DNA from 4 places in the Chryseobacterium gleum genome. Region 3 is predicted to be linked to each of the others. Evidence: riboswitches for the same ligand, from Rfam matches in the RefSeq annotation. Region 3 holds a riboswitch; each other region holds the start of a gene.
What was found. Region 3 has a riboswitch for cobalamin ahead of metE (5-methyltetrahydropteroyltriglutamate--homocysteine S-methyltransferase). Riboswitches for the same ligand answer to the same signal wherever they lie in the genome.
Positions count from the first base shown of each region.

Region 1: another riboswitch for cobalamin. It lies ahead of EL165_RS18025 (TonB-dependent receptor plug domain-containing protein); the one in region 3 lies ahead of metE (5-methyltetrahydropteroyltriglutamate--homocysteine S-methyltransferase).
Region 2: another riboswitch for cobalamin. It lies ahead of EL165_RS10165 (TonB-dependent receptor plug domain-containing protein); the one in region 3 lies ahead of metE (5-methyltetrahydropteroyltriglutamate--homocysteine S-methyltransferase).
Region 4: another riboswitch for cobalamin. It lies ahead of EL165_RS09575 (acyl-CoA thioesterase); the one in region 3 lies ahead of metE (5-methyltetrahydropteroyltriglutamate--homocysteine S-methyltransferase).

Region 1 is NZ_LR134289.1:3,976,593-3,984,088, reverse strand. It holds gene EL165_RS18030 (YncE family protein) at 1-141, opposite strand, end outside; gene EL165_RS18025 (TonB-dependent receptor plug domain-containing protein) at 138-2,171, opposite strand; cobalamin riboswitch at 2,281-2,467, opposite strand; gene EL165_RS18020 (transporter) at 2,559-3,506, opposite strand; gene EL165_RS18015 (cytochrome-c peroxidase) at 3,518-4,567, opposite strand; gene EL165_RS18010 (MbnP family protein) at 4,560-5,390, opposite strand; gene EL165_RS18005 (hypothetical protein) at 5,595-5,963, opposite strand; gene EL165_RS18000 (superoxide dismutase) at 5,968-6,642, opposite strand; gene EL165_RS17995 (SCO family protein) at 6,823-7,496, opposite strand, start outside; gene EL165_RS17990 (YHS domain-containing protein) at 7,487-7,496, opposite strand, start outside.
Region 2 is NZ_LR134289.1:2,223,608-2,231,103, forward strand. It holds gene EL165_RS10150 (nuclear transport factor 2 family protein) at 18-362, shown strand; gene EL165_RS10155 (CCA tRNA nucleotidyltransferase) at 400-1,818, shown strand; gene EL165_RS10160 (YncE family protein) at 1,958-3,013, opposite strand; gene EL165_RS10165 (TonB-dependent receptor plug domain-containing protein) at 3,034-4,860, opposite strand; cobalamin riboswitch at 4,892-5,069, opposite strand; gene EL165_RS10170 (T9SS type A sorting domain-containing protein) at 5,205-6,182, opposite strand; gene EL165_RS26295 (hypothetical protein) at 6,134-6,517, opposite strand; gene EL165_RS10175 (helix-turn-helix domain-containing protein) at 6,673-7,496, shown strand, end outside.
Region 3 is NZ_LR134289.1:265,683-273,178, reverse strand. It holds gene EL165_RS01225 (aldehyde dehydrogenase family protein) at 1-185, shown strand, start outside; gene EL165_RS01220 (helix-turn-helix domain-containing protein) at 296-1,093, shown strand; gene metE (5-methyltetrahydropteroyltriglutamate--homocysteine S-methyltransferase) at 1,208-3,511, opposite strand; cobalamin riboswitch at 3,686-3,871, opposite strand; gene EL165_RS01210 (Lrp/AsnC family transcriptional regulator) at 4,067-4,528, shown strand; gene EL165_RS01205 (hypothetical protein) at 4,605-5,147, opposite strand; gene EL165_RS01200 (VOC family protein) at 5,222-5,599, opposite strand; gene EL165_RS01195 (alpha/beta fold hydrolase) at 5,604-6,431, opposite strand; gene EL165_RS25725 (bacteriocin-like protein) at 6,755-6,898, shown strand; gene EL165_RS25720 (bacteriocin-like protein) at 6,923-7,069, shown strand; gene EL165_RS01190 (helix-turn-helix domain-containing protein) at 7,486-7,496, shown strand, end outside.
Region 4 is NZ_LR134289.1:2,091,984-2,099,479, forward strand. It holds gene EL165_RS09550 (endonuclease MutS2) at 1-403, shown strand, start outside; gene EL165_RS26635 (T9SS type A sorting domain-containing protein) at 467-571, opposite strand; gene EL165_RS09560 (fibronectin type III domain-containing protein) at 590-1,534, opposite strand; gene EL165_RS09565 (ATP-binding cassette domain-containing protein) at 1,989-2,651, shown strand; gene EL165_RS09570 (hypothetical protein) at 2,682-3,482, shown strand; cobalamin riboswitch at 3,517-3,696, shown strand; gene EL165_RS09575 (acyl-CoA thioesterase) at 3,812-4,195, shown strand; gene EL165_RS09580 (DUF4932 domain-containing protein) at 4,358-5,731, shown strand; gene EL165_RS09585 (HD domain-containing protein) at 5,784-6,374, opposite strand; gene EL165_RS09590 (XAC2610-related protein) at 6,376-7,077, opposite strand; gene EL165_RS09595 (PadR family transcriptional regulator) at 7,467-7,496, shown strand, end outside.

The DNA of each region.
Region 1 (7,496 bases), 1.9 Mb from region 3:
CAGCATATAAAAACCTTTTATGGCTGTATTTTCTGAGGGAAGCCCTTCCACCACTTCCTGGCGTACAATAATATCATCTGTACGGCATGACGTAAGAAAAGCTAAGACAAGAAATAAAAAATAAAAGTTTAGTTTTCTCATAGGGTGAAGTTTAGAATTAGTTTAAAGTTTCTTCCGGGCATCGGATAATTGATGACCACATCATAGTATTGATTGAAAATATTATTCATCTCAAGGCTTACTTTAAATTGATGATTCGCCCAGTTGAATTTTTTCTGAACAGAGAGATCATGCGTATACCAGGGCTGCACATAATTGTACTGAATATTGTCCTGGTTCACATCATATCTTTCTCCCACGTACATTGCACTGTAATTGAAACTCCAGTCTTTATAATCTGCCATCAGACTGAAAGATCCGCTATGCCATGGTGTGTAAGGAATCTGATTTTTGTAGAAAGTATCTTCAGGATCACTCACATCTCTTGCACTCTGATAAGTATAGGAAAGCAAAGGTCTAAGAGTTACTTTTCCCAGCTGAAGTTCTGTCTGTACATTCACATCAGCACCAATGATTTCAACCATTCCAAGGTTCATCATCAGCCAGCGGAACATGCTTCCGTTGGGAGCGGCTACAATTTTATCCTGTACTTTATTGTAGTAACCATCTACTTTAGCATAAAAGGTTTTAAAGAAACGATTGGTATAATTCTTCTGATAGGTAAATCCAAGGTCATACTGATTGGTAAATTCAGGTTTTAAATACGTGTTCCCGATATTGGTATAATACAGATCATTAAAGGTTGGAAGTCTGAAGATTCTTTTATAAAATGCTCTAAGGGTAAGCTCAGGAATGATCTCCGGCTGATAACTCATAAATACGGCTGGCGTCCATTCTCTGGCATCTCCCGGCCTTTTGTTTTTCCTTACTTCTTCAAATGTAAAGGTTCCCAACAGGCTTCCCAGAATTTTGAATCTGTTCCACTGATAGGTTGTTGCCAGGGCTACCAATGTGGTATACCGTGTAGGATAAGAAAAGTTATCCAGATTAGCATCCAGATTATTGTACTGAAAATCCCCACTCAGACTGACATCCCAATTGGGAGTAATTGAATAAATATTAGATGAAGAAAGATAAAGCTCCCTTTGAATATAGGTGTTATCAGTATGAATAATAGACTGCGAACGAACCGTATCCATAAAATGGGTATAATCATAAGCGAATTTAGCTTTTAGCTGAGTTTCGAATTTCGGGAACAGCTTTTTCCTAAGATTGGCCTGTACAAAATAATTCTCATCGGAAAGTCTCGCTCCTCTTCCTCCAAAACGGCCATTCACAATGGGAGCCGGCATTCCACGGTCTGAAATATAACCATACCCTCTGATATTCCAACTTCCGTTATTTAAAGTTCCGTTGAGAGAAGTTTCAAAACGTTTTGCTTTGATATCTGAGTCCTGTCTCTTTGCGATGGTATCATATGCCTGCTGGCCGTCCGGGTATTTCTTGGCATACCGGAACCTGTAAATTCCGTCACTCTGCATAAATTCTCCGCTGAAGCTGGCAGAAACTCTGTCTGAAATCTTCTGTTCCAGCCTGAATGAAGGATTAAAGAGATCTATGGAAGCACTTTTGGCTCTTATCACAAGATTGGTTTTTCTTGTTCCTTTAAACAGAGGAGTTTTAGGCTGTAAATAAATAGATCCTGAAGAACCGAAATCTTTTGCAGGTTGAAAAATCTCACTTTTCTGTCCGTTGTATAATGATATTTCTTCAAGATCATCCAGAGAATATCTTCCGAGATCAACAAGTCCGTTCTGGGCATTCCCCAATTGAATTCCATCATAGAAAACCCCTACATGCTGGCTTCCCATACTCCGGATATTAATGGTTTTTAAACCACCTAATCCGCCGTAGTCTTTAATCTGGACACCTGAAAAATACCGTAAAGCGTCAGCAACAGAGTGACTATTCAACCTTTCCAGCTGCTCGCCTTGTAATGTTTGTGCAGGAAGGATTTCTTTAAAATTCTTTTTATAAAGATTGATTCCTTTAATAGTCTCCTCCTGAAGACTGTCTTTTTTCTTAGTTTGGGAAAACAAAAGCTGAGATGTTAACACCAGTATGGTGAAAACAGCTTTATGAATTGCAGAAGTAGTTAGTTTTGCCACCATTAGCTCATTTAGGATAATGATGACGCTAATGGATATAAGAATACAACGATAAAGCACAGCTGTCACTGCACAGAATCATTGATGTCCTAAGCTTTATTCCACGAAAGCGTCAAACGATTATTATCTGGCAGGTCTTCTGACTTACTCCATTTTTGAAATCCTTCCCATTCCTAAAAACAGTGGATATATTCTTCAAAAACTTTGGTGCGGAGCTTACAGCAGCGGGTCTGTCCCGGATTTGCACCGGATTCCCTTTTAAGAGCTTTTTACGGCTCACCAAATTCCGGCAAAGATAAATAATTATTCCTAATACCCAACTAAAATCATGATTTATAAACAATTAAAGCTCCCGAAGGAGCTTTAACATGATTCAACAAGAGTTTCTTTTTAAATTCCAATATTCAGAAAAATACTGAATCTTGATTTGGCTTCAATATCTCCTCCTGCCAGATGAGTGTACATGGGAAGCATGATTTCACTTCCCAGGCTCAGCTTTTTGTAGGAAGCTTCAAAGCCTAATTTTCCGTACAAGGCACTTCCTGCAGTATTCGGTAGCGCTTCATCAAACTGTTTATTCTGAGCATAAACTTCTCCCTGAACTCCGGTTTTTACAGAGAATATAGATTTTTCGTTTTCGGCAACCTGATAAAAACCTGTCGCAGCATAGTTCCATTGGTTGCCGAAACGGTAATTTTTCTTGTTCTCTGTTTTGATCGTATAGTCTGTATTAACCAATACTGCTACCTTATTTTTCTGAAATTTGTAATTCAAAGCGGCCTGATAATCCCAGCTTCCGGTCCCCAATTGAAAACTTGGATTGACACCGGATGCTCCTTTCTCATCAAATTTTCCCAGAGGAATTTTCACACCCAAGCCTCCGCTCAGATGATGGAAATTATCTTTAGAACTCATCAGCTGATAAATTCCCATCAGATTCAGGTCTCCTATCCCATTGATTTTAATATCTCCCTGCATCGTTTTCTTTTCATGGAAATGGAAGGGCAGACTCGCATAAACACTCAGTTTTTTCGTCAATGGAATCTTCCCCCAAAGCTGCAGGGTATTAAAATAATGATCCTGCGTAAGGTCTTTTACAAATAAATTCTCTTTGGCTTTGTAATGCTGGGCGAAGTATTTGATTCCAATAAACTGTGGATTCAGCAAAGATTCAAAACCGGAAGATCCGTTTCCTGCAGCACAACCACAAGCATCACAATCATCATCAAAATCGAATCTGCTAAAGGTCTCCGGAGTGCTATAAGCACTGTCTCTTATGGTTTTTGCCTGATACTGATTCAACAGGATCAAACTTAGTATCATTATAATCTTCTTCATGTTTCTATAAATTATTCTGCAAATTTTGAATTGGATATAAAACTTTTATCCGATAATGTTTTCAGGAATGCAATGATCGATTGTTTTTCCTGACTGTTCATGGCAATTCCTACATGACCGTTCTGTTTCAAACGGGGATCAAGATTGGGATTATCTTCCACCTGATCTGAATAGAAATTGAGTACTGCTTCCAAAGTGTAAAACCTTCCGTCATGCATATAAGGTGCAGTATATTCCACATTTCTTAAACTTGGAACCCGGAATTTCATCCAGTCGACCTGATTGAGAGTAACCCTGTAACGTCCGGCATCCTTGAATTCTGTATTGTAATACATTCCTGTATTTCGAAAACTTTCATCAGTAAATAGTTCTCCGCTATGACAGGAAGCACATTTCTGATTAAACACTGCCATTCCCTGAGATTCCGTTGCTGTCAGCTGTTCTTTTCCCTGTCTGAATCTGTCATATTTTGAATCTGCAGAGATTAAAGAAGCCATAAACTGTGATAATGCCTTTAGAATTCTTTCACCGGTAATGGTTTCGTCTCCATATGCTTCTCTGAACAGTTTTTTATATTTCTGATCGTCTTTTATTTTCGAAATGGCTTCCGGTATAGAGCTGTCCATTTCGTTCACGTCGGTAATCGGGCTGATGGGCTGTTCATTCAGATTATGAATCACACCGTCCCACATATATCGTTTCAAAAAAGCCATATTCTGAATAGGTGGAGCATTCCGGATTCCTATTCGGTCATCCACGCCATGGCTTACAGTATGGCCGTGGTGGGTAAAAGCATTTTCCTGGATATGGCAGAAGCCGCATGAAATGGTATTATTCCTGGAAAGCCTGCCTTCATAGAAGAGTTTTCGTCCCAGCTCCACTCCGTTTTTTGTCACCGGATTGGCTGATTGATTAAAAGTCATTTCCGGAAAATAAGACGGAAACTGCAGGTTGTAGGCTTCATCCTTTTCCAATGGCTGGATTACCTCATCGGAACATGAAATACAGCTTAATACAAATACAAGCAGAACCAGTATCGTTTTGATAAAAAAATTAATCATTGTGAACGTGGTCTACTTTGAACATTTTTGTAAGATTATTGGTAACGTCTACCAGATGCTGGTTTGAACCCATCAGCATGTCATTGGCTGCAGTAAGAGTAAGTGCTTTATCTCCGCTCAGAAATTGGTTCAGGTCCGCCAGAATGTGAACAGATGGACGAATCTGTCCTGTAACTCTTGCTGTTGTAGGAAAGCTCAATGTGATTTCCCGATAAAGGTCCGGTGTATTATTGGCTGCAGTATTGCCCATATTTCCGGTATGATTCATGAATTCTTTAGCTGGAGCATCCGTACCATATTTCCCTTCCAGCTTTACAAAAACGTAGCCGGCAGCCCATGACCAGGACATTCCTTTCTGCTTGGCTTTCGTCCAGAATTCAGCCTGCCCGTCCTGGCCTAATAAGTAGGCTTTCTGACTGATTCCCAATCCGAATCTTATTTTTTTATAATTGTTTTTCGGAATACCATCCAGATTAAGATAGATAATTCCGGCTACGGCATCTGCCTGATCGACAATAAATGCACCTTTATCAGGATTGTTTTCATTGTATTTAAACTCGTTTCCGTTCTCGTCTATCAGTGCTATATTACTGATGACGTATTTCAAAGCAGAAAAATTATGTTTCTGACCGTTGGAAGAGGTCTGAACAGTCTGATTCAGGACGATGTCTCCTACGTTATTAAATCCGTTTTCAAACTTGATCTGAAGTTTTCCGGGCGTAGTATCCTGTGAATTTTCGTCATCCCTGCTACTTTCGCAGGCTGTAAAGGATAATAAAATAAAGGCACTAAAGAATAGTGATAAAAATTGAGAAATTTTCATTGTTGATTTTTTAAGTTGAATTAATTTGAATTGCTGCAACAGCATCGTTTTTACTGTAAAAGGCACAAAAATTCCCACACTTAAGCTATATTAAGTGATAAGCTTTATGCAGAATAACAAGAACACTTAAGCTTTTAAAAATCAAAGATTTATAATTTAAATAAGCTTTTGTGACTTTTACGATTGAATAGTGATAGTTTTAACTTAAAAAACCGGTGGTTTGAAAATATGGGTTAGAAACAGGAAAGAATAGGCTGTTTCGTAAGTGAAATTAAAACTGAAAAACGGACGTCTTTCCGTAGTATTGATCGCTGTAGTTTCAGGAAGAATATAAGTATCTAGTATTTTCTGTCCTGAGTTTTTGAGTTTCTGAAAAGGGGAAGATTCTGAGTCATTGGTTTTAGCCAATTCTTTACTCAGATAACATTTTCCATTACAGTGAATCTCCGGTCTGTTTTTATTAATACAGAGAACTTTAGCGATATAATCATAATTTACAGCATACTCTACTACGGGCACCAAAGGTCTTAGCACCATGTAACAAGTAAAAAGTATGCTGTAAAATAATTTCATCAGATTATTTCTTGCTTAGAGCTTCGTCATATCTTCTGCTGATTTCTTTCCAGTTGGTAACATTCCAGATTGCGGTAAGATAATCTGCTCTTTTATTCTGATATTTTAAATAGTAGGCATGTTCCCAGACATCAATTCCGAAGATAGGAGTTCCTTTTTCTTCTACGACATCCATCAGAGGGTTGTCCTGATTTGGCGTTGAGGAAACGAATAGTCTTCCGTTTTTATCTACAGAAAGCCATGCCCAACCGGAACCGAAACGGTCTGCTCCTGCTTTTGCCATTTTTTCTTTAAAAGCATCCATACTTCCGAAAGTTTCATTGATTGCTTTTGCCAATTTTGCAGAAGGCTGTGTATTTTTCTGAGGCGTAAGAACCGTCCAGAACAACTCGTGGTTATAATGCCCTCCAGCATTATTTCTTACTGCCGCAGGCAATTTTGATACATTGGAAAGAATCTGAAACAACGTTTCTTTTTCCTGTGGAGTTCCTGCAATAGCTTTATTTAAATTGGCTGTATAACCTGCACCGTGCTTCGAATAATGGATTTCCATAGTCTGTGCATCAATAGAGCCTTCCAGTGCATTATAAGCATATGGCAGAGGGGTCTGCTTAAACTGAGCCAGTGCAAACTGAGCCGCAAAAACTGCACTTAAGGCAGCTATTTTCATAATCTTCATAACTTTTTTGTTTATGGTTGAACAATGTTTTATTTTTAAGCTGGAAGATGGGAGATGGAAGCTGGAAGTAATCAATGTCATAACATCAATTCATCACTTCTATTTATCTTTACAGCCATCTCAAAAATCGCCAGCGCTGCATCGTCTGGAATAACTTCCAGCTTCCGGCTTCCCTCTTCTCTATTTTAATAATTTCTTAATATCCTCAATCAGGATTTCCCTGTCCGGATGGTATTTTCCCGTCAGCATAGGTTTTTTACCTTCCGGATCTTCATAATTTAATCCTGAGTAATAAAGGATCGGCATATTTTCTTTATTATATCTGCACCGGATGTTTCCTTGCTGATCTACCAGAGCAATCATTCCGCTGTGATTCAGGCTTTCTCCTTCGTCTTCTTTATCACCAACGTAGATATTAAATTTATCTGCGAGATCACCAATATAGGTACGGTCCCCGGTCAGGAAATGCCAGTTCGGGGATTTAGCCCCTATTCTTTCAGAATGTTCTTTCAGTGTTGCAGGAGTATCATTTTCCGGATCAATACTGATGGAGATAATACCGAAGCCGGGATCGTTGATCTGATTCTGGATCGCCTTCATATTGGTATTCATCACCGGACATATGGTAGGGCATTTGCTGTAAAAAAACTCAACGAGATATACTTTTCCCAGCATGTCTTTATTGGTAATTTTTTTACTATTCTGATCTGTAAGTTCAAAGTCCGGAACTTTCATCACGGTATAAAGATTCTTTTTAAAATAGCCCATTCCTACCCCTATTCCAAGGAAAAGCAATGCAAATACCGCAATGGGTATGATTACTTTACTTTTATTTGTGGTCTTCTTATTTTTGG
Region 2 (7,496 bases), 2.0 Mb from region 3:
CTCATAAACTATTTGCTATGGATCATCAAAAATTTGCTCAAACGTGGGTGAATGTCTGGAATTCTCATAATTTAGAGGATATTCTGTCCCATTACGCGGATGATATTGAGATCACCACTCCTATGATTGCTATGGCCACAGGTGGCAGGGAAAGTTCATTAAAAGGAAAAGAAGCTGTCCGTGAATATTGGAGAAAGGCACTGGATAAATTTCCGGACCTTCATTTTGATCTGATCCATTCTACGGCGGGAGTAGATTCGGTAGCATTATTTTATAAGTCGATTATGGATAAACATGCTGTGGAAGTCATGTTTTTTAATGAAGATGGAAAAATTAGTAGAATGTATGCTCATTATGATTAATGGGTAACATCGGTAGAAATTGACACTGTTATTAACAATGAAAATTAATCTTAATCAAAATAAGAATTTAAAACTTTTTAAAATCATTTCTGAAGCAGCAGAAAGGAATCACCAGTCCGTATACATTGTAGGCGGTTATGTACGTGACCTTCTGATGAACAGAAAAGCTTCTACGGATATAGATTTTGTAACGGAGCAAAGCGGTATTGAACTTGCCCAAAATGTAGCTCAGGATATAGATCCGAAATTGAAGGTTTCCGTATTCAAGACCTACGGAACAGCCATGATCAAATATAAAGAGCTTGACCTTGAATTTGTAGGAGCCAGAAAGGAAAGCTATACAGAAAACAGCCGCAAGCCTGAAGTGGAGGGCGGAAGCCTGGAAGATGACCAGAAGAGAAGAGATTTTACGATCAATGCGATGGCTATCTCTTTAAACAAAAATAATTTCGGAGAACTGATCGATCCTTTTAATGGAATTGATGATCTTGAAAAAGAAATTTTACGAACTCCGCTGGAACCTGCGCAGACTTATTCTGATGATCCTTTAAGGATGATGAGAGCGGTGCGTTTTGCTTCTACTTTACATTTTAAAATTGAGGAAAACTCTCTGAAAGCTATCCAGCAGGAAGCTGAAAGAATCAGGATTGTTTCTATGGAAAGGATCATGGTAGAATTCAACAAGATCATGCTTTCTGAAAAACCTTCTGTTGGTCTTAGATTAATGGAACAAACCGGTCTTTTAAAGCTGATTATTCCTGAACTGATTGAACTGAAGGGTGTGGAAGAAGTGGAAGGACAAACACATAAGGATAACTTTTACCACACATTGGAGGTCGTTGACAATATTTCCGTGAATACAGATAACCTTTGGCTGCGTTGGGCTGCCTTGCTTCATGATATTGGAAAAGCTCCAACCAAAAAATTTGTGGAAGGAACAGGATGGACGTTCCATGGACATGAGTTTTTAGGCTCAAAAATGGTTAAAACACTTTTCCAAAGACTAAAACTGCCGTTGGGAAGTGACATGAAATATGTTCAGAAAATGGTAAAGCTTTCGTCAAGGCCCATTGCTCTGATCACTGATGACGCTTCAGATTCTGCTTTAAGAAGACTTTTATTTGATGCCGGAGAAAACCTGGAAGATCTTTTCACCCTTTGCAAGGCAGATATTACCACGAAAAACTCCAGAAAACAGGAGAAGTTCAAAAAAAACTTTGAATATGTGGCGGTAAAAATCAAAGAAGTGGAAGAAAAGGATCAGGTAAGAAACTTCCAGCCGCCTATTACCGGTGAAGAGATTATGGAAATGTTCAATCTTAAGCCGGGCCGTGAAATCGGTATTTTAAAGGAGAAAGTAAAAGAAGCAATCCTGGAGGGTGAAATTCCCAATGAAAAAGAAGAAGCTACAAAGTTTGTAATTGCTGAAGCTGAAAAACTGGGATTAACAATATAATTCAAGATTATAAAATATAAAAAAATCCGGCGTGATGTTCCATCACGCCGGATTTTTTTGCTTACTATGAAAACAAAGCCGGCCGGTTTCTTCGAAACCGGCCGGAAAAAAACACAAATGATGAAAAAATAAAAAATTATTATGGGTTTACAAAAGTTCCGTTAGCACCGATACCTCCTGTTTTCACGGTAACAATCTTACTTCCTGTAGCTGCTGAGTATATAACCATTTCGCTTTCTTGTGTAAACTGCTTTACGTCAGAAGCAAAAATTCTTCCGTCAATAACATTAAATCCATACAATGTAAAATAAGGACCACCATCTGCAGCTGTTAATAATGGACTGGAAGGAACTGTCGGAGCAGTTAAGCTTGTTGTATACACCTTATTGGCTGAGCTGAAATATAATTTATCATTATCAATCTGAAGGTTGGTTGCACTTGGAATTCCTGTCAGTGTAATTACCGGTGTAAGGGTTCCGGTACCTGAAATCTTATAGATATAAGAATCTGTAGCTGTTGAAGAAATTGTATAAACATTGGATTTGTAAGAGACAGTATTTCCAATCTGACCATTCGGAACGGTAATTTCAGTTTTGCTGTCGTTGGAAGTATTGATATAAGTAATCTTGTTTCCATATCCTGATGAAGCATTCTGTACGAAAATATTTCCTCCCGCTTCTACTGTTTTATCAGAAACTTCAGTCATGTTAATTTTGCTTACAAATGAATAATCAGAAGCTTTATACTTAGTTATACTTTGAGTATTTGCACTGAAATTAGTGTTAGCAACATAGATAAAGTCATTAGCGAAAGCAATTCCTCTCGGATTATCAAGCTGTTGTGTGATTACTCCCAATTTCTTAAATGTGTAACGGTCTACTACAACAATTTTGTTTGAGTTATTCAAAACAAGATAAGCTTTATTCCCGTTAAGGCCAATCGTCTGAAGAACATCACCCAGGATCTCTTTATTGTTGTTATAACCATATACATCATCCTGCTTAAGGCTTAAATCTCTCGTAACGAAAGTTACTTTAGCTCCCTGGCTGTTAAAATTACCTTCATTAGAGATAAAATATCCGTTCTGGTAAGTGATCGGAGAAACGTCAAACTCGGCAGAGTCACTTGTACATGAAGAAATATTAAACAATAGTACCACTGCAAATAAGACAGTTAAAAGTTTAGTTATTTTCATAATTTATTCAATTTTAATTATTAAAAATTTATTGCTGCGTACACACTATAGTTTCTTTTCGGTAAAGGATAGAAAGAAACGGTTTTATAGTAGGTATTGGTTAGATTATTCACTTTAAATCCTAAAGTATACTTTTTTGCCAGAGTTGCAGAAACACCCATATTTAAAAGAAAATAAGGATCTATAGCCTCTGACCTTTTTTCATCACTTGTGGTGTAGGTAACCCCGTTCAGCAGTGACTGGGTAAAAAATTTAAAGAAACCATATTCATAATCCACATTAATGTTTCCTCTGTGTATAGGAACATAAGGTCTCTGCATGTTGGTTTCTTTATCAATAGATTTTGCATAATAATACCCTGCATTCGCCCGGATTTTATGATTTCCCAACTGCTTGCTGAATGACAGCTGAGATTCCAGCCCGTAAGATTCTGCTTTATTAACATTAAAAGCCTGCCAGTATCCTTTAGCGGTTGGCAGCCATACAATAAGGTCTGTAATATCCATATAATAAGGAGAAAAGCTAAGCCTGAAATCTCCCATTTTGAACTCATTAGTCATATCTACCTGAGTTGAGGTTTCCGGTCTTAGGTCTTTATTTCCACCCGGTTCATAGTAAATATCATTAAATGAAGGATATCTGAAGTTTTTGGAGACGTTAATGCTCACATCATACCATTTTGCAGCGCTCCATTTTCCGGAGAAAGAATACATTAACGGTGATTTTACATCTTCCACAAAATCTTTTTTAAATCCACCTTCAAAACGCAGATCTTTCGTTGCAAAATATCGTAATAATCCTGAAACTGATCCTATATTTCTGCTGACACTGGATATCCCGTTCTGATAACCTTCTCCCTTATTGACCTGAAATTCTCCTATTAGATTAAAATTCCATTTTGAATTCAGGAAATAATTAAAATCATTTTTAAAGATATAATTTTTCCCTGTTCCACTGCTGGATTTAGGTTGGGTCAACGAACCAAAGTACTGGAAATTTTCTTCTGTATAAGCGGCTTTTAAGGAGTTGCTGAACTTTGTTTTGTTCCAGTCCCAGGAAAGGAGGCTCCTTACGCTCTGCGTTTTATATTTAGTTTTTGTTCCTGTTTCCTCATACACAGGATAATGCTGTGAAGAATCAAAAAACTGGCTCTGCCATGAAATTTTATGATCGTTCGTAATTTTATAGGATGCACCTACATTGAACGTTGTATTGTAATAATTCCCGTTTCTATTGATGTAGTTAAGGTCACTTACCTTATAATCATTTTCACTTACAGAATAATTTCCTGAAGCTTTAAAACTGAACTTATCATTGCTGTAAGAACCTTTTATAAAATTATTATAAGTATTAAAGGAAGCCACTTCAGAAAACAGGGAACCATGAAAGCCTTTATTAAAATCAAGGGTATTATTCAGGTGAATGCTTCCCCCAATGGCTCCGCTTCCATAGACAACACTTCCGCCGCCGGCTTTTATTCCGATCTGATCATACCCGAACAATGCGATATTGTTGATATCTCCCTGCCCGAGAAAATTGGAATTGATATTAATTCCGTTCCATACAAATGCAGTCTGCTGGGCGGTAGTTCCCCTGAAAGAAGGTGAAGAAACAGCGCCGCGGCCATTTTCCTTAATAAATACCTGTGACTGAAATCTCAGAAGTTCCGAAAGGTTGCTGGAGTTCTTCTCAGCATCCTCTGCTGAAATTATTTTTACGGGATGAAAAAGCTTCACCCTGTTCATCTGATTGTCGAAGACATAAATAGTGTCAATGGTTTTCTCTTGTCCAAAAAGAAAACAACCATAAGATGAAAAAAGCAGTACTAAAGATCTTTTTATATCCATACCTTTTTACTTTTCCTCCGAAAGCAATATGTTTTTTGTTATAATCCTGGCAGGTCTCCTGACTTTCGCATTCTGCCCCTTCCCGTTGTTAAACAGTGGCTTTTTGCAGAAACTTGTGTTGCGATTTACAGTTGCGGGGACAGTCCGGGAGTTACACCCGATTCCCTTTTCATTCCAAAATACTGGAAACCAAAATTTTTGCAAAGATAGTTTTTTATGTGTATTCACCAAAAAACCGTGCTTCGCCTTAAAAATGTTATCTTTTGGGTACGTAAACAAAAAAGAACAGCCGTTTTCAATATTGAAAACAGCCATTCATCCCACTACTTTACTATTTATATATGTTATTTTTTGATAAATTTATAAGTTTGTTGCTTTTCTCCCTTCACTGAATATTCCAGAATGTAAGCTCCTTTTGACAAGGATGAAACATCAATTTGTCCTTCTACAGTATTGAATGATTTCACCCTTTGTCCAACCAAGTTATAAATTTCTGCCTTCTCTATTTTTCCTGTGCCTTTAAAATATAGAATATCAGTAACCGGATTAGGATAAATATCCATGTTGTTTTTTTCTTTTACCTCATCATTCACTGATAAATATTCAGATGTATCCAGATAAAAAGCAACCATTTGATTGGAAGCATTCACACCCATTCCGGCAATTTTCTTCCCATCCTGAGAAATAGCCAGAGGAAGTCCCATCGTCACTCCATTGGTGGCAATTCCTAAGGATACCGCATAATCATTCAGATTAACTCTTCCGGTGGCAGAGGTCCATATAAAACCCTCGCCAGACATTGGAGGTGCTCCGAATGCTCTGTAATATCCAATAACTTTAGTTCCATCCCCTGAAATTCCTGTTGCGCCTCCCTTGAAACTGAATGATGCATTAGGATGCGTAATATAAGTAAGTCCGCTTACTGCATTCCAAACATAGGGATTAGGATTGGCTGAACCGATGATCGTACTTCCGTCTGCGGAAATACCTCCCGCTTCTCCAACATTATTTCCATTGTTATCTGTAATAAAACTTTCCACTCCATCCTGCCATTTCGCACCACTTCTGGTACCGTTTGATTCGTCCTGCCATCCTACAATTACCGTTCCTGAAGCATTGATTGCGTTTGCCCTGGAGCTTCGTCCCTGAACAATACTTCCCAGATCTACCATTCCGTTTACTTCATCCCATTTCACAGCATGTGCGTTAGCTGCCGTCAGGAATCCCAGCCCCACAATTGTACTGCCATTAGCTGTCATTCCCCAGGTAGAACTTACACTGCCATCCCAGCCGGTAGGAACCAGCCCCCCCTGTTTACCCATGTGGCCGTAGCTACATCATAAGTCGAGATTTCATTGAAACCTGTTGCAGCATTTGTAACGGAAGATGAGATCTTGGTCCCGTCATTCGAAACTATGGTTCTGCCCGCAGCAGGATATCCGTTTGATATTGAACCTATCTGTACAAGTCCTCCCGATGCATTCCATTTATATATAGCTCCTGCACTTGTATGCAAGCTTACCACTCCATTATCTGAAACAGCTCCTACATTATAATTTCCCAAGCCTATTACAGTAAGCTGAGCTTTCACAATACCCAATTTCAGAAAAAGGCAAGCTGTTAATATTTTCATTGACATTTTGTAAAATTTTTTCATATTTTATTATATTTAGATTTTTTAATTGGTGAAAACAATATTAATATAATATTTACCACACCCAAAGAAATTGACTTTCATAATTCGTGAATTTCAAAAGAATATAATTTTTAAAATATTAATAATCAATCAGATAATAAAATATTATTTTGAATATGGATTTTACCCGAATTATTCAAAAAAACACAAACAACCCAGTATTCATTCAAAAATTATTTGATCATAGCAAAGAAATTCTCCTTGTTATTTTCATTGGCTTTTCCCTTATTACCAATGCACAATCCGGTCCTGACTTTACTATCCTGGCAGATAAGGCATTTCTGAAACTCTATCAGAATTCTGACGAATGCATCAGCTACACTCAGGGAATTCTTGTCAGCGATCAGAACACAGAACACAAAATGATCCTTCAGAATATTATTTCCCAGGCTTTTGCCATGAAAGGTGATTATGTACAATCTGTGAATATTTTTGCTCAAAAAGAAGATCCTGAACACAATAATCTTTCTTATTTTATGCAGATCTTCGGTGATTATAACCTTGCTGATCAGTATCAGAATCTGGGTTTATACAATCAGTCTAAGAGAATTATCAGTTATCTCCTGTCTGATCAGAAACTTCTTAAAAGTAACGATGCGACTCTAAGAGTTACTACCGCAAAACTGTATCAGCTTCAGGCTTTGAACTCAGGGATCAACCGGGATTATCCCACAGCGCTGCAAAATCTGGACAAAAGCAATCAATACCTCAGCGGTCAGAATGAAGAAAATAAAATATTAAAACTGGAAAACAGGATTTTCCGTTCTTCCTATCTGCTGAAACAAAATAAACTTATCGAATATCAACCTCTTATAAAAAGTATTATTGATGATCTTGAGCATCAGAAAAACCAGCCATTTCTATTAGGTCTTGCCTATGAAAATCTATCTCAATATTATTTTCTGAAGCAGGATTACAGAGCATCTGTTGAAAAGCTGGA
Region 3 (7,496 bases):
GCTCGTCTGATCAGGAGCATGCAGAACGTGTAGCAGCCCGGATTGACGCCGGAAGAATCTGTATCAATGGATTTTCACATGATCCTTATGCACCTTTCGGTGGTTTTAAGCAAAGCGGGATAGGACGTGAATATGGGGTATTCGGATTGGAAGCTTATCTGGAACCAAAGGCTGTTATTGTATAAAAAAATATATTCATCACAGTACAATGTTCCAGGAGCATTCTGCTGTGATGATGCTGAAAAGTTTTGTAAGTTTGAAAAAAAGAACTGATCAAGAAATAACACGCTGAGCCATGAGTGAACATAATATTCCTTTTCCAATAAACTATTCCTGTCATTTTTCAGAATTCAGGGAAGGAGAACAGTTTTCCCGGATTCACAGTCTGGGGCTTGTTCTTTCCGGAGAAATGGAACTGAATGATGGGATCACGAAAACGATATTCAAAGAAGGCGAACTTTATTCCGCAAGAAAAAACCGTTTGGTGAAGTTTGCAAAATATCCTCCAAAAGATGGCGAAATCAAAACTGTAACCCTCTATTTTGATGAAGCGCTCTTACGGGATTTCAGCCGCGAATATGGATATCAGGCGGAGAAAAAAGAAAATGTACCCGCCTATATAAAACCCAGTCAAAAGGCATTAGCTTCATTTATGTATTCATTGCTTGCCTATGAGGAATTACCTTCATCTGAAGAACTGCTGCGTCTCAAACAAAAGGAAGCATTACTTCTGATGCTGAATTACGACCCCGGTCTTAAAGATGTTTTATTTGATTTCTCAGAGCCTCATAAAATTGATATTGAATCTTTTATGAATAAAAATTTTCACTTCAATGTCAATGTAGAACGTTTCGCCTATTTAACAGGAAGAAGTTTATCTGCTTTTAAAAGAGATTTTCAGAAAATATTCGGTATTCCTCCAAGACAGTGGCTGCAGTACCGGAGATTAAAGGAAGCCCATTTTCTGCTAACCCAAAAGGGAAGATCAGTTTCTGAGATTTATCTGGATCTCGGATTTGAAAATTTGTCTCATTTCTCTTTTGCCTTTAAAAAGCAGTTTGGTTACCCTCCAAGTTCGTTACAGGCAAAATAGAATAAAAAATTGAGCAGGATATTACATTTAATCCAGGTTTTAACCCTTAAATATCAGATCGTGTCATGAAAATCATAACACGATCTGATTTGAATCTAATTATTGTAAAGTTTTTTAAAGTGCATATTCTACAGAAGCCTCTTTAGCAGCTGCTACCATTGCTATCAGAGCTTTTTCAGTTTCTTCCCAATGCCTTGTTTTAAGCCCGCAGTCCGGATTTACCCAAAGCTGGCCGGCAGGAATTACATTCTGGGCTTTTCTCAGCAGCTCAATCATTTCTTCTTTTGACGGAACCCTTGGTGAATGGATATCGTATACCCCAGGACCTATTTCATTCGGATATTTAAAGTCTGCAAAAGCGTTCAGAAGCTCCATCTGGGAACGGGAACATTCTATCGTAATCACATCTGCATCCATATCAGCAATATTTTCAATAATATCATTGAACTCAGAATAGCACATATGCGTATGGATCTGGGTAGCATCCTCTACTCCACCTGCTGAAATCCTGAAGGCTTCCACTGCCCATTTCAGATAGTTCTGCCAGTCGGTTTTTCTTAACGGAAGACCTTCTCTTATCGCAGGTTCATCAATCTGAATAATTCTGATCCCTGCTTTTTCCAGATCCACCACTTCATCACGGATCGCCAATGCAATCTGTTTACATGTTTCCGAACGTGGCTGATCATCGCGAACGAAAGACCACTGTAAAATCGTAACAGGACCTGTAAGCATTCCTTTTACCCATTTCCCAGTCTGGGATTGTGCATACTGAGACCAGTAAACCGTCATCGGAGTTGGGCGGGAAACGTCACCGAAGATTACAGGAGGCTTTACACAACGGCTTCCGTAACTCTGCACCCAGCCGTTTTTAGTAAATACAAAACCTTCCAGCTGTTCTCCGAAATACTCTACCATATCATTACGCTCAAATTCTCCGTGAACCAGCACATCAATCCCGATGTCTTCCTGCCAGCGGATTGTTCGCTGCGTTTCTTCTTTTAGTAATGCGTCATACTGTTCCGCTGTCAGTTCTCCTTTTTTGAATTTTGCTCTCCAGCTTCTGACTTCTGCAGTCTGCGGAAACGACCCGATAGTTGTTGTCGGGAATAAAGGAAGCTGCAATACTTTTTGCTGCTGTTCTTTACGGATTCTGAAGGGATTGATTCTTTGGGCGTCTTTTTCAGTAACTGCATTTGCCCTCTGCTTCACCTGATCATTATGGATAAGAGGAGAAGTTCTTCTGCTCTCAATTGCTTTTTTATTTTCTTCAAATGCTTCAGGAATCTGTTTACTTTCCGTTTCTGACGCCAGTTCTTTAAGCGTTACTATTTCCGTTACTTTCTGTTTGGCAAAAGCCAGCCAGTTTTTAATTTCAGGATTAAGACTGGTTTCAAAATCAAGATCACAAGGCGAATGCAGCAGTGAGCAGGATGGTGCAATTAAAATTCTTTCAGAACCTAATTGATTCACTGCTTTTTTTATCAGAGACAATGACTTTTCATAATCATTTTTCCAGATATTCCTTCCGTCAACCACTCCTAATGACAGGCTTAGGCTTTCAGGAATAACGTCCAGAATATCATCCAGTTGTTCAGGATTTCTTACGAGATCTATGTGCAACACATTCACAGGAAGTGAGACAGCCAGGGATGTATTATCTTTTAACCCTTCAAAATACGTGGCAATAATAAATTTCAGTTTTGGAAAACGTTTCCTTATTTCAGCATATACAAAATGATATGTTTCTTTTGCCTTCTCTGTTAAATCCAATGCCAAAAAGGGTTCATCAAACTGAATCCATTCTGCGCCCTGATCCTGAAGTTTGGTTAAAATCTCCGAGTATACGGAAAGAAGGTTTCCGGCCAGATCCAGCTTATCAAATCCTTCTTCTTTTTCTTTTCCTAACAACAGATAAGAAACGAGCCCGATAATCACCGGCTTGGCATTGATCCCTGCCTGCTTTGCTCCTGCAAATTCATTGAAAATTTTGTCTGAGCTTAGTTTAAACTGCTGGTTTTTATAAAATTCGGGAACAATATAATGGTAATTGGTATCGAACCATTTGGTCATTTCCATCGCTGTAATATCCAGTCCTTCTTTCTGATATCCTCTTGCCATGGCAAAATAAAGATCCAGCTCAGAATTATTCTTTTTAAGGACTATTTCGTGGTAACGTGACGGGATTGCGCCTACCACAAGGCTCATATCCAGAACCTGATCATAGTATGAGAAATCATTACACGGGATAAGATCTATCCCTGCTTCTTTCTGAATATTCCAGTTTTGATTGCAGATATTTCTGCCTGTATTCAGAAGTTCTTCCGGAAGGATTTTACCTGACCAATACTGCTCGCAGGCTTTTTTGAGTTCTCTTTTGCTACCAATACGCGGGTAGCCCAGAATGTGAGTTTGCATTTTTTAAACTTTTATATTAAAACTTGATGTAAAGTCTTTTTAAATGCTTCTTAATGCTTAACGAATAGAAATTTCAGGAAAAATGGCATAGCAGACACTACAGCTTCCCACAAGAGAAAATGTACTTGTCTGATATATCATCTGTATGACCTAAAAGCTTCAGACCGCGAAAGCAATGTCAATTCAGTAAAGGCAGGTCTCCTGACTTGTAACAGTTTCTGTCATCCTTCCCGCTTTTGGCAGTGGATATGCAAGGACAGAAACCTTTGGTGTGTTACTTACAGTTGCGCGACAGCTCGTGATTTGCACACGATTCCCTATTAATTTACGTTAAGTAAAACCTTTTCTGTTTGATGAAGTATCTCTAAAGAACTGTACTTTTACTTTCAACAACTGTCTTCTGTAAAAGTTTTTAATTTTGGGTAAAATTAATAATACAGAATAAAGTTTTAGCTAAAACAAAATAATTAAGCAAATAAAACTTTATAAGTTATAATTAAAAGCATATTATCCTGTATATTTGTTTGTTTTTATAATTTTAAAGAATAATATTCTGTGGAACAACTCGATGATAAGGATTTACAGCTGCTCAGGCTGCTCCAGAAAAATGCCAAACTGACCGTAAAAGAACTTGCTAAGGAAGTAAACCTCTCTGCTTCTCCGGTTTTTGAACGGGTAAAAAGGCTGGAACAGGAAGGCTTCGTTAAAAGATATGCTGCCGTTCTTGATGCAGAAAAGCTCAACCGTGGTTTTACCGTTTTCTGTCAGATCAAGCTGAAAATTCATGACAGATCAGTCGGCTATGATTTTGTAAAAGAAATCCTGGAAATAGAAGAAGTTGCCGAATGCTATAATATTTCGGGGGATTTTGATTTTCTTCTGAAGGTGCAGGTAAGAGATATGAAGCATTATCAGGATTTTGTATTCAATAAACTGGGCTCTGTAGATTCTATAGGAAGCACCCACAGCACTTTTGTGATGGCTGAAGTAAAAAACAACCATGGATTGACAATATAAACTTTATTAAAGTTCACATTACAAATAAAAATCCGTCAAATAATGACGGATTTTGTAATATTTTTTGTGGCTCATATTAATTCACTGCCGGATTGATAACTTCTGTTGTTAAACTTAATGATTTTAACAGGCTTTTACTGTCGAACTGCAATGTGACATAATGTTTACCTTTTTTGAAAACAAGTTTTGATCCTCCGGGGAATTCGCTTCCTGCTCCCATTTTCTGCGTCTTTGTACCATATTTACTGAACTTTGTTTTACAATCCTGCAATGTACTTTTGTTCATGATAAGACCAAAAGGAAGCCCTTCTACTACTACAGGTCTGTTGTCTGAAGTAACGAAAAACATTTCATTAACTGTATGATCCTTTCCTGGGCTGGTATACATTTCAAGCCCTGTCTTCATTGGCCATTTCACATATCTTTCTTCATTGGCATCTTCATAAAAAACTGGCTTTATATTCAATGCTTTTGAGATTTTATCGGTTGTCTGCGGGAAAATAAATTCTGAATTGCTGTCTAATAAAGAATTTAAAGCTGCTGTTTTCTGGGAAAATGCAGTTACACTTAATGCCAGAAAAAAGATGGTTACAATGAAGGTAAAAGGTGTCGTTTTCATAGTTTAATAAAAATGATTCGATGGCTAAAGGTATTAAAATTATACAATTCAGTATATACCTGCTATGAAGAAACTCAAATTTCCTGATGTTGCTGTAAATTAAAAACCGTTCCTGCCGGATCAGTAATCCAATGCATATTTTCAGGGAGCGACTCAATTTCATCACAGGTTTCCACTCCGTTTGACCGTAAATATTGTGTTGCTGCTTCTACATCAGGAACCGTAAGCTGTAACCAGGTTTCAGAGTGGGTGTAATTGTCTACACAGTCTAACCAGATCACATTATTCCCGAACTGTACTTCATGAGTCCTTGAAACGGTAGGATTACTAATCGGCTTTTCCTCTACTTCCAGTTTTAAAATATCTTTATAAAAAGCAACGGTTTTTTCATATTTACTTTTAGGAATTTTTATGGCGATATTAATTCCTGCCTGAAATTTTGGATTCATCATCAAACTATTTTAAAAAATTATTCAGATAGCTCAGAATTGTTGCGGTCTGCATCATCACAGTGACATGGCTTTGCCCCGGAACAATTGCCAGTTGAGATTTCGGCATAGCTCCCATATCAGCAGAAACTCCGCCTCCTAATAACTTATAGGTTTTTGAAAGCTCGGTTTTATCCAGTCCATCGTTATCACCAGCAATGATTAAAACGGGTACCGGAATTTTAGAAATATTATCATCCCCCAGATCAAAAGGTTTTCCGGCTGAGGCCATCATCTGCTCCAGGAATTTTGTCCATTTTGTTTTATCGGGTGCTACAGCGGTATAGGCGGTATGCAAGGGACTGTTTGTAAAGAGATCAGGTTTCATTCCTTCAAATGCTTTATTGACTTCCGGCAGCCAGCCGCTGCTTTTATAGGTTGATGAAATAATTACCAGATTATTTAATCTTTCCGGGCTTTGTATTGCCAGCTGGTAAGCTACTTCCCCACCAAAACTATACCCTGCCACATCAGCCTTATCAATTTTCAGGTAATCCATTATCTTTGTAACATCACTGGCCAGAACAGCGTGTGATAATTTACGTTCCGAGAACGGCGTGTGTCCATGTCCCTGAAGTTCAACGGCAATTACTTTTCTGGTTTTAGACAGTTCAGGAATCAGCTCTCCCCAATTCATATCAATGGTCATAAAAGCACCATGCAGCAGTACAAGAGGCTTTCCATTACCATATACTTCATAATACACCTTGATACCGTTAACGGGCGCATAACCGCTTTCCGATGGTTTTACTTTTTGTGCGGATACCATACATGTAGCGGACAAAACAATTATCATCAACAATGATTTTAACAAGACGGAGAATTTGAATATACTTTTCATAATAAGAGTGAATTTGATAATTAAAGGTATTCAAAATTAGCAAGTTCTTATGAAACCCAACTTGCCACAAGACAAGATTTATTATGCATGATCATTCTTTATTTACTCATTCAATAGGTAATTTGGCCCTGGCAACAGATATTATATTTTATTTATTTTCAGGAGATTAAAAGCAAATTATTATATATAATATTGATTGAAAGTAAATATTTTCACAATAATTCTACAACAGTTGATAAAAATTTACTAATTTCGGAAAGTACTAAATCTAAATTATTATGAAAAATTTAAAGAAAATCGAAAGACAGGAATTGAAAACAATTAAAGGAGGTATTGACTGCAGAGGTGGCCAGTTATGCTTAATTGGTGGTAAATGGCAATGTATGCCATACGACGGATGCGGCGGTGGAAACCAGCCTTAATTAGTTTAAAAAAATTACTTGACTATGAAAAATTCTAAAAAAATCACAAGAGAACAGTTGAAAAGTATCAACGGAGGAGCTTTAAGCTGCTCCGAAGCATGCTGCCCGCCACCAGGGATCAAAAGATGTCCATGGGTAGTCTGTGTAGCACCATGTGAGATATTAAGTTAAAAACCGGATTCTCCAGATAAGGCCTGCAATTGTATAAATTGCAGGCTTTTTATTTTTTTACATATTCCAATCAGCCTTCAGTATTTTTAGTATAAAAAAACATTGAAATATTCCCGATAAGCCCTCTGAAGATCAAGTTATTTTATATACATTTATATAAGTGTTTAAATCAAGCTGCAAAGTAGTTATTGCATATCACATCTACTCTACTTTGATTTGATTTACAGGTTCATTTATCTGATTTATACATTTTCTTATAGAACAGATTAACCATTTTTATTGAGGCTTATTTTATGTACGTTATAACAGACCAATTAAAAAATTTAGGATTCAGCATCAACACATTGAATAATGTAATACAAAGAAATAATAATAAAAGAAGTTTTAATACACTGGAGTACTTCTGTATTTATATTATGATAGAAGA
Region 4 (7,496 bases), 1.8 Mb from region 3:
TAAGCTTCAGTTCGGAAATAAGATCGAAGCATTTATCGACAGCTATACCAAAGGAAAATCCAGAAAGGATGTTGTAAAAGATTTTGTGAAGCTTCTTGAGCAGGAAAAATTCAGAAAATTAGGTACTGATAAGGATGAATCCAAACGTCTGCAGGTTGTTAAGAGAAAAATTACCCAACAGTTGAAAAAAGAAGAAGTGATTGAAAAAATTGCTGAGACCAATGAAAGACTGGAGGAAAAACGTAAAACTGACCGTGCTGTGTGGATGAAAGTCGGGCAGCGTGTCCGTATTACAGGAAGCACCAGTGTTGGAACTATTGAGAAAATCTCACGTAATAAAGTAATCGTCAATTACGGAACTTTCAAAACAACCATTGATGCAGATGAACTTGAAAGAATTTAATTAATCTAAGGATTAATTTATGCAAATAAAGAGAGAGAATACCAGAAGGTATTCTCTCTTTGTTTACTTCTTAATGAATTTTAATCGGGCTATCTTTTCTTTGTCTTTCAGCTGAATAAAATAAACTCCTTTTGGTAAATGATGTACGTCTATTTTATAATTATAAATTTTCCCTTCTCCAAATTTCTATCCTGCGGCGTTATAAATTTCATAATCTGTTATTTCTGAAGCCCCTGAAAAATTTAAAATATCAGCAACAGGATTGGGATAAGTATTTATTTCACGATTTACTATCTCACGTTCATTAACATTCAAACTTACAGCATCAATAAATTCAACTTCATAATCCTGTATTTCTGCTGTAGGTCCACAATTTGAAAAATAAGGTGTTGTATTAGATATGACTCTCATAGCAACTTTACAGTCTACTTGTCCAGCTTGTTGGGGTACACTAAAAGTTGCCACAGGATTTATATCTGTACTATTACTTGAGTAGAGTATTCTTTCGGTAGAGTCAAAAGATCTATCTCCATTATAATCAATCCAAATCCCTATAGTTGTTGGATTTTGAGCAGCTGGTCCGGCTTTAGTAGCAGAAATAGTATTGTTGCTGCTTCCACGAACTAATTTGACTTTGCGAGTAGAATCCGAACGATAATCTGCATAAGCTTTTGTTCCTGTTGAATTACTAACCATTGCAGGTAGGTCTGTTGCATTAAGTGTTACATTTGATGCATATAGATAAGGAGTAATTGTTGCTGTAGAATTTTCCATACAGTACCACATAGGAGTTGTAAATATAACAGGAGCTGAATATCCTCCTCCAGCCTGCACATAACTTACCTTTACTTCATAAGTAGTACACTGTGTCAAATTAGTAATAGTTATACTGCTGCTTGTAGTATAAGTTGTACCACCTGATCCTGGAAGACCAACTTTATTATAAGATACTGTACTTCCTGTACCAATTTGAGGAGTCCAGGAAACGGTAACACTCGTAGGGGTTATATCCGTAACCGTAACATTTGCTGGCGGCGGCAACAATGCAATTGTATTTTCTTTCCCCTTCAATACATTACATTTATAAAATGAAATAATGAACAAAAGAAATAATAGAACTAGTTTTTTCATGATTATAGCTTAAAATATTAATATCAAATTTAGTCAAATTTTAAATAAAATTTAATGAAGTGTTCAGAATATCATTTTTTTTAAGTGATGAAAATGGTAATATATTGTCTTTATTTTCTTTTTAATACATTTGAAATTCGGATAATAGATATCATACAACTATTCATAAAGTATTGAACGTGGCCAGAAACTTTACTATTCTTTGGATCTTTTATAAAAAGATACTGATCCCCGCCTTATTGTTTTCATTACTTATTTCTTTTCTGCTACCCCACAGGTTTGAAACATTTGGATTAAGTTTTCTTTTAATCTTACCTCTTCTCCATTACTTTACTTATGAAGTAAGGTTTAAAAATGAATATTACTTTTATGCCAATTCAGGTTTTTCAAGGACGTTTCTTTGGGCAGGAACAATAGTATCTGGGATTATTGTAAAAATTATAATATTATTTTTATGAGCAGACTGCATGTTGATAGCGTAACAAAATCTTTTAATGAAAGGAAAATTCTGCAGGATATTTATATAGGATGCGAAACAAGACAAATCATAGGTTTATTAGGCCGAAATGGAAGCGGAAAATCAACACTATTGAAAATCATCTTCGGAACTGAATATGGTGATACTCATTTTATAAAATATGACAACACTATTTTAAAAAACATTTCCGACAGAAAAAAACGAATCTCCTACTTGCCGCAGGACCTCTTTTTACCCAAAAATATAAAAATCAAAAACCTGGTTCCTCTTTTTTGTAATCAAAGAAATACTGAATTACTTTTTAATTCAGAGTTTGTACATCCTTTTCTTCATGATAAACCTAAAAACCTTTCCAAAGGTGAGCAGAGAATTATTGAAACCCTGATGATTATTTATTCTGAAGCAGATTTTATTTTACTGGACGAGCCATTTCACAGTCTTTCTCCGAAGGTTACTGAAGAACTAAAGAAAAATATACTTCAGGAGTCAGCACACAAAGGATTTATTATTTCTGATCATAATTTTAAAGATGTTCTGGACATTTGTGAACTTATATATTTGCTTTCCGACGGCCATCTGAAACAAATACAAGATTTAAATGAACTGCGGCGGTATAATTATCTTCCGAAAAGCATTTAATTTATATATTTGAAGGATCAAAAAATTATCATGATGACTTTTATAAACAAAGCATTCTATTTATCTGCTTTCAGTATTTTTTCTTTGGCCTTTGTAAAGGGGCAGAATAAAGTTCCTTTCGGAGTGGTAAAAGCTGAAGAAGGATATGCCAATGTGCGGGTTCATAAAGACAATTACAGAAAAATTGTGGACAAGATCCGTATGCGCAAAGGCGATGTATTCGTTTATGTAAAGCCTGCTCCTGGAGAAACAGAATGGATATGGATCAAATATCCGGAAAAACAGGATGATGACAAACCGTTTGTACGTTATGAAACACTTGATAAAGAAGGAATGGTGAATAAAGAGCGTATTGCTTATATTGACCAGCTTCCCGCCTATACCCCTTCCAAATCCAAAAACGGAAGATCACTTATTTTCACAGACAATTCTGATCCTAAAATTCCTATTGCCCAAAGAAGCAAAGTAGTAATTGATATTTATCCTTCCAATGCAGGATACCGTAAAAAGGAAAAAGATGCGGAAGGAAAACTCCTTACCATTGATAAAGTAAAACCCTGGGGAATCGGAAATGATCTTCCCGAAGGAATGACTGAAATCAAATCAATCAGAGTACAACAGCCAGGAAGAGGTTCCGTTTTTGTAAGAGAAGCTATCAAAAATATGTTCCAGCCTACCATGGATTTTGAGAATGTTGGAGTAACTTCCCTGGACAACGATAATATTTTTCTTTATATGATCAACGGTTCAGGTGAAAACAGATATACAACTCTGTGGACCATCAAGAAAGGAAGGGTAATCAGCCAGATTATTTTCCATAATCCGGAATAAATTCATTATTTTTGCATCCGAAAAGTTTTTATACTTATTCATCACAGAAATTGGTTCTGCATCACTGCAGATTAAAAGGGAACCGTGTGAAAATCACGGACTGTCGCGCAACTGTAAGTAACTGAAGTCTTTATCAAAGATCCACTGTGCGAGGCATGGGAAGGAGATAAATGATGTTACAAGTCAGGAGACCTGCCTTTTTCTTAAACATGTAACTTTCGCGATCTGAAGTTGTATTGATCTGATGAATTGTTTCAGGAATTCCCATAGTTCCTGTCATTGTTCTGTTGTTTTGATATCTCTCATTTCGCTTTAATTAATAATGATATATGACTACAGAAGAAAGAATTGAAGCATCCGAAACCAGAATCTTTAAAGCGGTTTTCCCTAACACAACCAATCATTACGATACCCTTTTCGGTGGTACTGCTATGCAGCTGATGGATGAAGTAGCTTTTATCACCGCAACCCGTTTTGCCAGAAAAAGAGTGGTAACGGTAAGCAGTGACAAGATCGATTTCAAAAAACCTATTCCTGCCGGAACTATTGTGGAACTGATCGGGAAAGTTTCCTACGTGGGAAAAACCAGTATGAAAGTAAATGTTGAAATTTACACTGAGCAGATGTACTCCTACGAAAGAGAAAAAGCAATTGTAGGTGATTTTACTTTTGTAGCGATTGATGAATTCAAGAAACCAATTCAGATACTATAAATACTAAATATTCGGGCGGCCTTTGGCCGCCCGAATATTTTCCAAAACACTATAATATATCTTCATTAAACACTGATTGGAATTCATTACATTTTTCTTTAATTTTAGCCCTCAGGAAATTATTCCTACTATTTCCCTAAACTATAGAAGAACTAATATTACATGAAAAAAATTATTTTAATCATTACACTCATCCTTTCGGTATCCCTAACAGCACAAAAAGACGTAAAAATTGAACTCCCGGAAAGCTACGAACTGGGAAATATTATTTTAGCACTCACAGAATACGGTAAGACAGATCCATATGATGTTCAGAAAATTCCTCCGTATTATGATGAAATTATATCCTATTTTGAGCCTGTAAAAGATCACCCTCTGCTAAAAAAAGTAAACTATTCCAGAAAAGACTGGAAAAAATTCCTGGGTTTCCGAACTGATTTTTATGCGTTTTCTTTTGATAATGCAGGTATGCTTAAAAGAGATTTCGCATTCAATTCATTTGGCCCTAAAGAAGTGGATGAAAACCTGGAACTGATTAATGATTTTGTGAAGAAATCAAATTACAGAACCTTTTATAAAAATCATCAACAGTTTTATAATACCTTAATTGATAACTATAAAGAGTATTATTACATCAATGATACCTATGCTTTTTTGGATAAAATAGCAGAAAAACCAGCCAATGAAGGAGATAAGAAATATATTATCGCCATTTCTCCTTTGGTAGGCGGACAGAATTGCCATAGAGATATTAACAGCTCCTTAACTGTTGACTTTCCTAATATCGGAGAAGATCTTATCCTTGGAAATTTAAAAGATAATCTAGCAAGAAGGATTCTTGATAATCACACTGTATTTTCAGAAATTGATCATGGCTATGTAAACCCTGTTTCAGATAAATACTCAAAAGAAATAGCAGCAAGTTTCAATCTGGCAAATTGGGATAAAAACTCAGGATATCCTGGGATCAATTCATTTAATGAGTATATGACATGGGCTGTTTATGACTTATTTATCAGAGAAAAATTTCCAAAGGAAAAAACGGATAGTCTTTCCGCTATCTATCATAAAGTGAATATCCGACGTGGTTTCATTGCTCAGAATTTATTTTCCGAAAAGGTTATTGAACTTTACAAAAAGCATAAAAGTCTGGACAAACTGTATGCTCCATTATTAAAATGGACGAAGAAAACAGGAAAGAGAATCTCACAGCCTTCCATTGTCAATGCCAACAATAAAGATTTTAAGAAAGCAGATACAAACAATATGGTGGTGCAATTCACAGAACCAATGAAAAAGACAGCCACTCTTCAGTTGAGACTATTTGAATATGTAGATGGAAAGCAGACAAGCAATACCATTATTATGGTCAAAAATCCGGTTTGGTCTAAAGATGGAAAAGAAGTAAAATTTAAACTGGACAGTCCTTATAAAAATTTCGAACTGAGGTTTTATGTCTTTAGCAGTATGACAGGATTTTATTCTCAGGAAGGAATCTTATTAAACCCTGATAATTATTTGTTACTATCCTCGTAAAAGGCTATTTATAAAAAGACACTGTTCACAAATGAGCAGTGTCTTTTTAAAATTATTTCAAAACCTTTTCCGTTTCAAGATTTCTGTTCAGTAAAAGCTCAAAAGCCTCTCCCATTTCATCAGATGCTCTGCTGATCGCATTTTCAAGCATATTTCGGATCTGCCTTTCCGTTACTCCTGCTTCAGTCCAGCTTTTTCCTGCAGTATGGGAATTTAAAATAAACGGCATGATTCTGTCAATCCCACAGGCAAAAATAGCATCCGGCGTTTTTTCTTCCTCAAACTCAAGCCACAGGTTAAAGAACTCTGTACGTAAAGGTTCATCCAGAATTCCAAAGATCTTCTGGGCAGATGCTTTTTCTCTTTCGAATTTTCCTACCATTGCTTTTTCATCAAAAATAAAAGTGTCTCCGGCTTCTATTTCCACCAGGTCATGAATAGAAAGCATTCTTATTACTCTCAGCAAATCAATGTCTGCACGATTTTTAGCATATGGATAAAGGATCTGGGCCAGGATAATAATCTGCCACGAATGTTCTGCTGTATTCTCTCTTCGGGAATCATCGGCATTGTAGTTTCTTCGCTGCACATTTTTCAAGGCATCCACTGCCAGGATAAAATCGATTTCTTTCTGAATTTTCATCTTACTTTTTATTTCTGTTATACTGATCTGCCGGATATACCTTGGTTTTGGTAATCCATTTATTATTGATCTTTTCTTTTGTTATTACCTTTACCTGATTCTCATTGGTCATATCTTCCTCCTTTTCCAGGACTCTATCCAGTCCTTTGTTCGGAATGACAGCATATTCTGTTGTAAAAAGCCTGCAACAACCGGACTTACCGTAGGAAATAAGACGTTTGCGTTTGGCATCTGTTTCAAAAAAATCAAAACAATTTGAGCCCAGGTCTGTAAGTTCTTCACTTTTTACAAATGCCATTCTTGTGCTGTTGAATACATATACATCATAAGAAGCCGAGCTGTAATTTCCCATATTCCCGTTTCTTATGGCCACATCTTTGGTTCTGTCAAAATTAAAGTCATCTATAATTACTGAACGCTGGTCATTGGTCAGAGGAATCAGTTTCCCTGGAATCAATTTTTGTCCCTGTTCCGGATTTAAAACAAGATTATCAGAAACAAAACTCTGTACCTTGTTGTTATTGTTATCAAACAATTCTACCGTTCCTTTTCCCCCACACTGGCCATCATTACAATTTTCTACCTGGATAATCGCGTTATATTTCTTTGATACATTTTTTACTTCAAACTGATATTGCCCAAAGCATAAAGGGCCCAATAAAAGAAATAAAGATAAATGCTTATAGCTGTTCAAAATATTCATGATACTGGTAAATGGATTAGGTGTTTTTCCCTAACAAAAATACGAATCATTATCCCGATCTCAAAATCCCAAGCTCCTTATATTTATAAGTGATGGATGATGAATGATAAAATAAAAGATGAGTTATATGAGGTAGATAATCCTTTCTTGATGTATTAAAATTTAAAGTTTTTTCATCATTTTTTGCCAAAATTTATTTTAACAAAAAATAGTCAATAAAATTATTAATTTGATTATCAGATGATTAAATATTTTATTTTAAAAATTTCACTACTTTGTATTGCATAATACCATTTTATTTACATATCTTTGTAATGTAAAATTAGAATAGGCTCAACTAGCTAGGAGCATTTTTCTAAAATATAACTAATTAACAAAACTTATCAAAGATGAATACTGAAAATACCAAAGCGCAAATG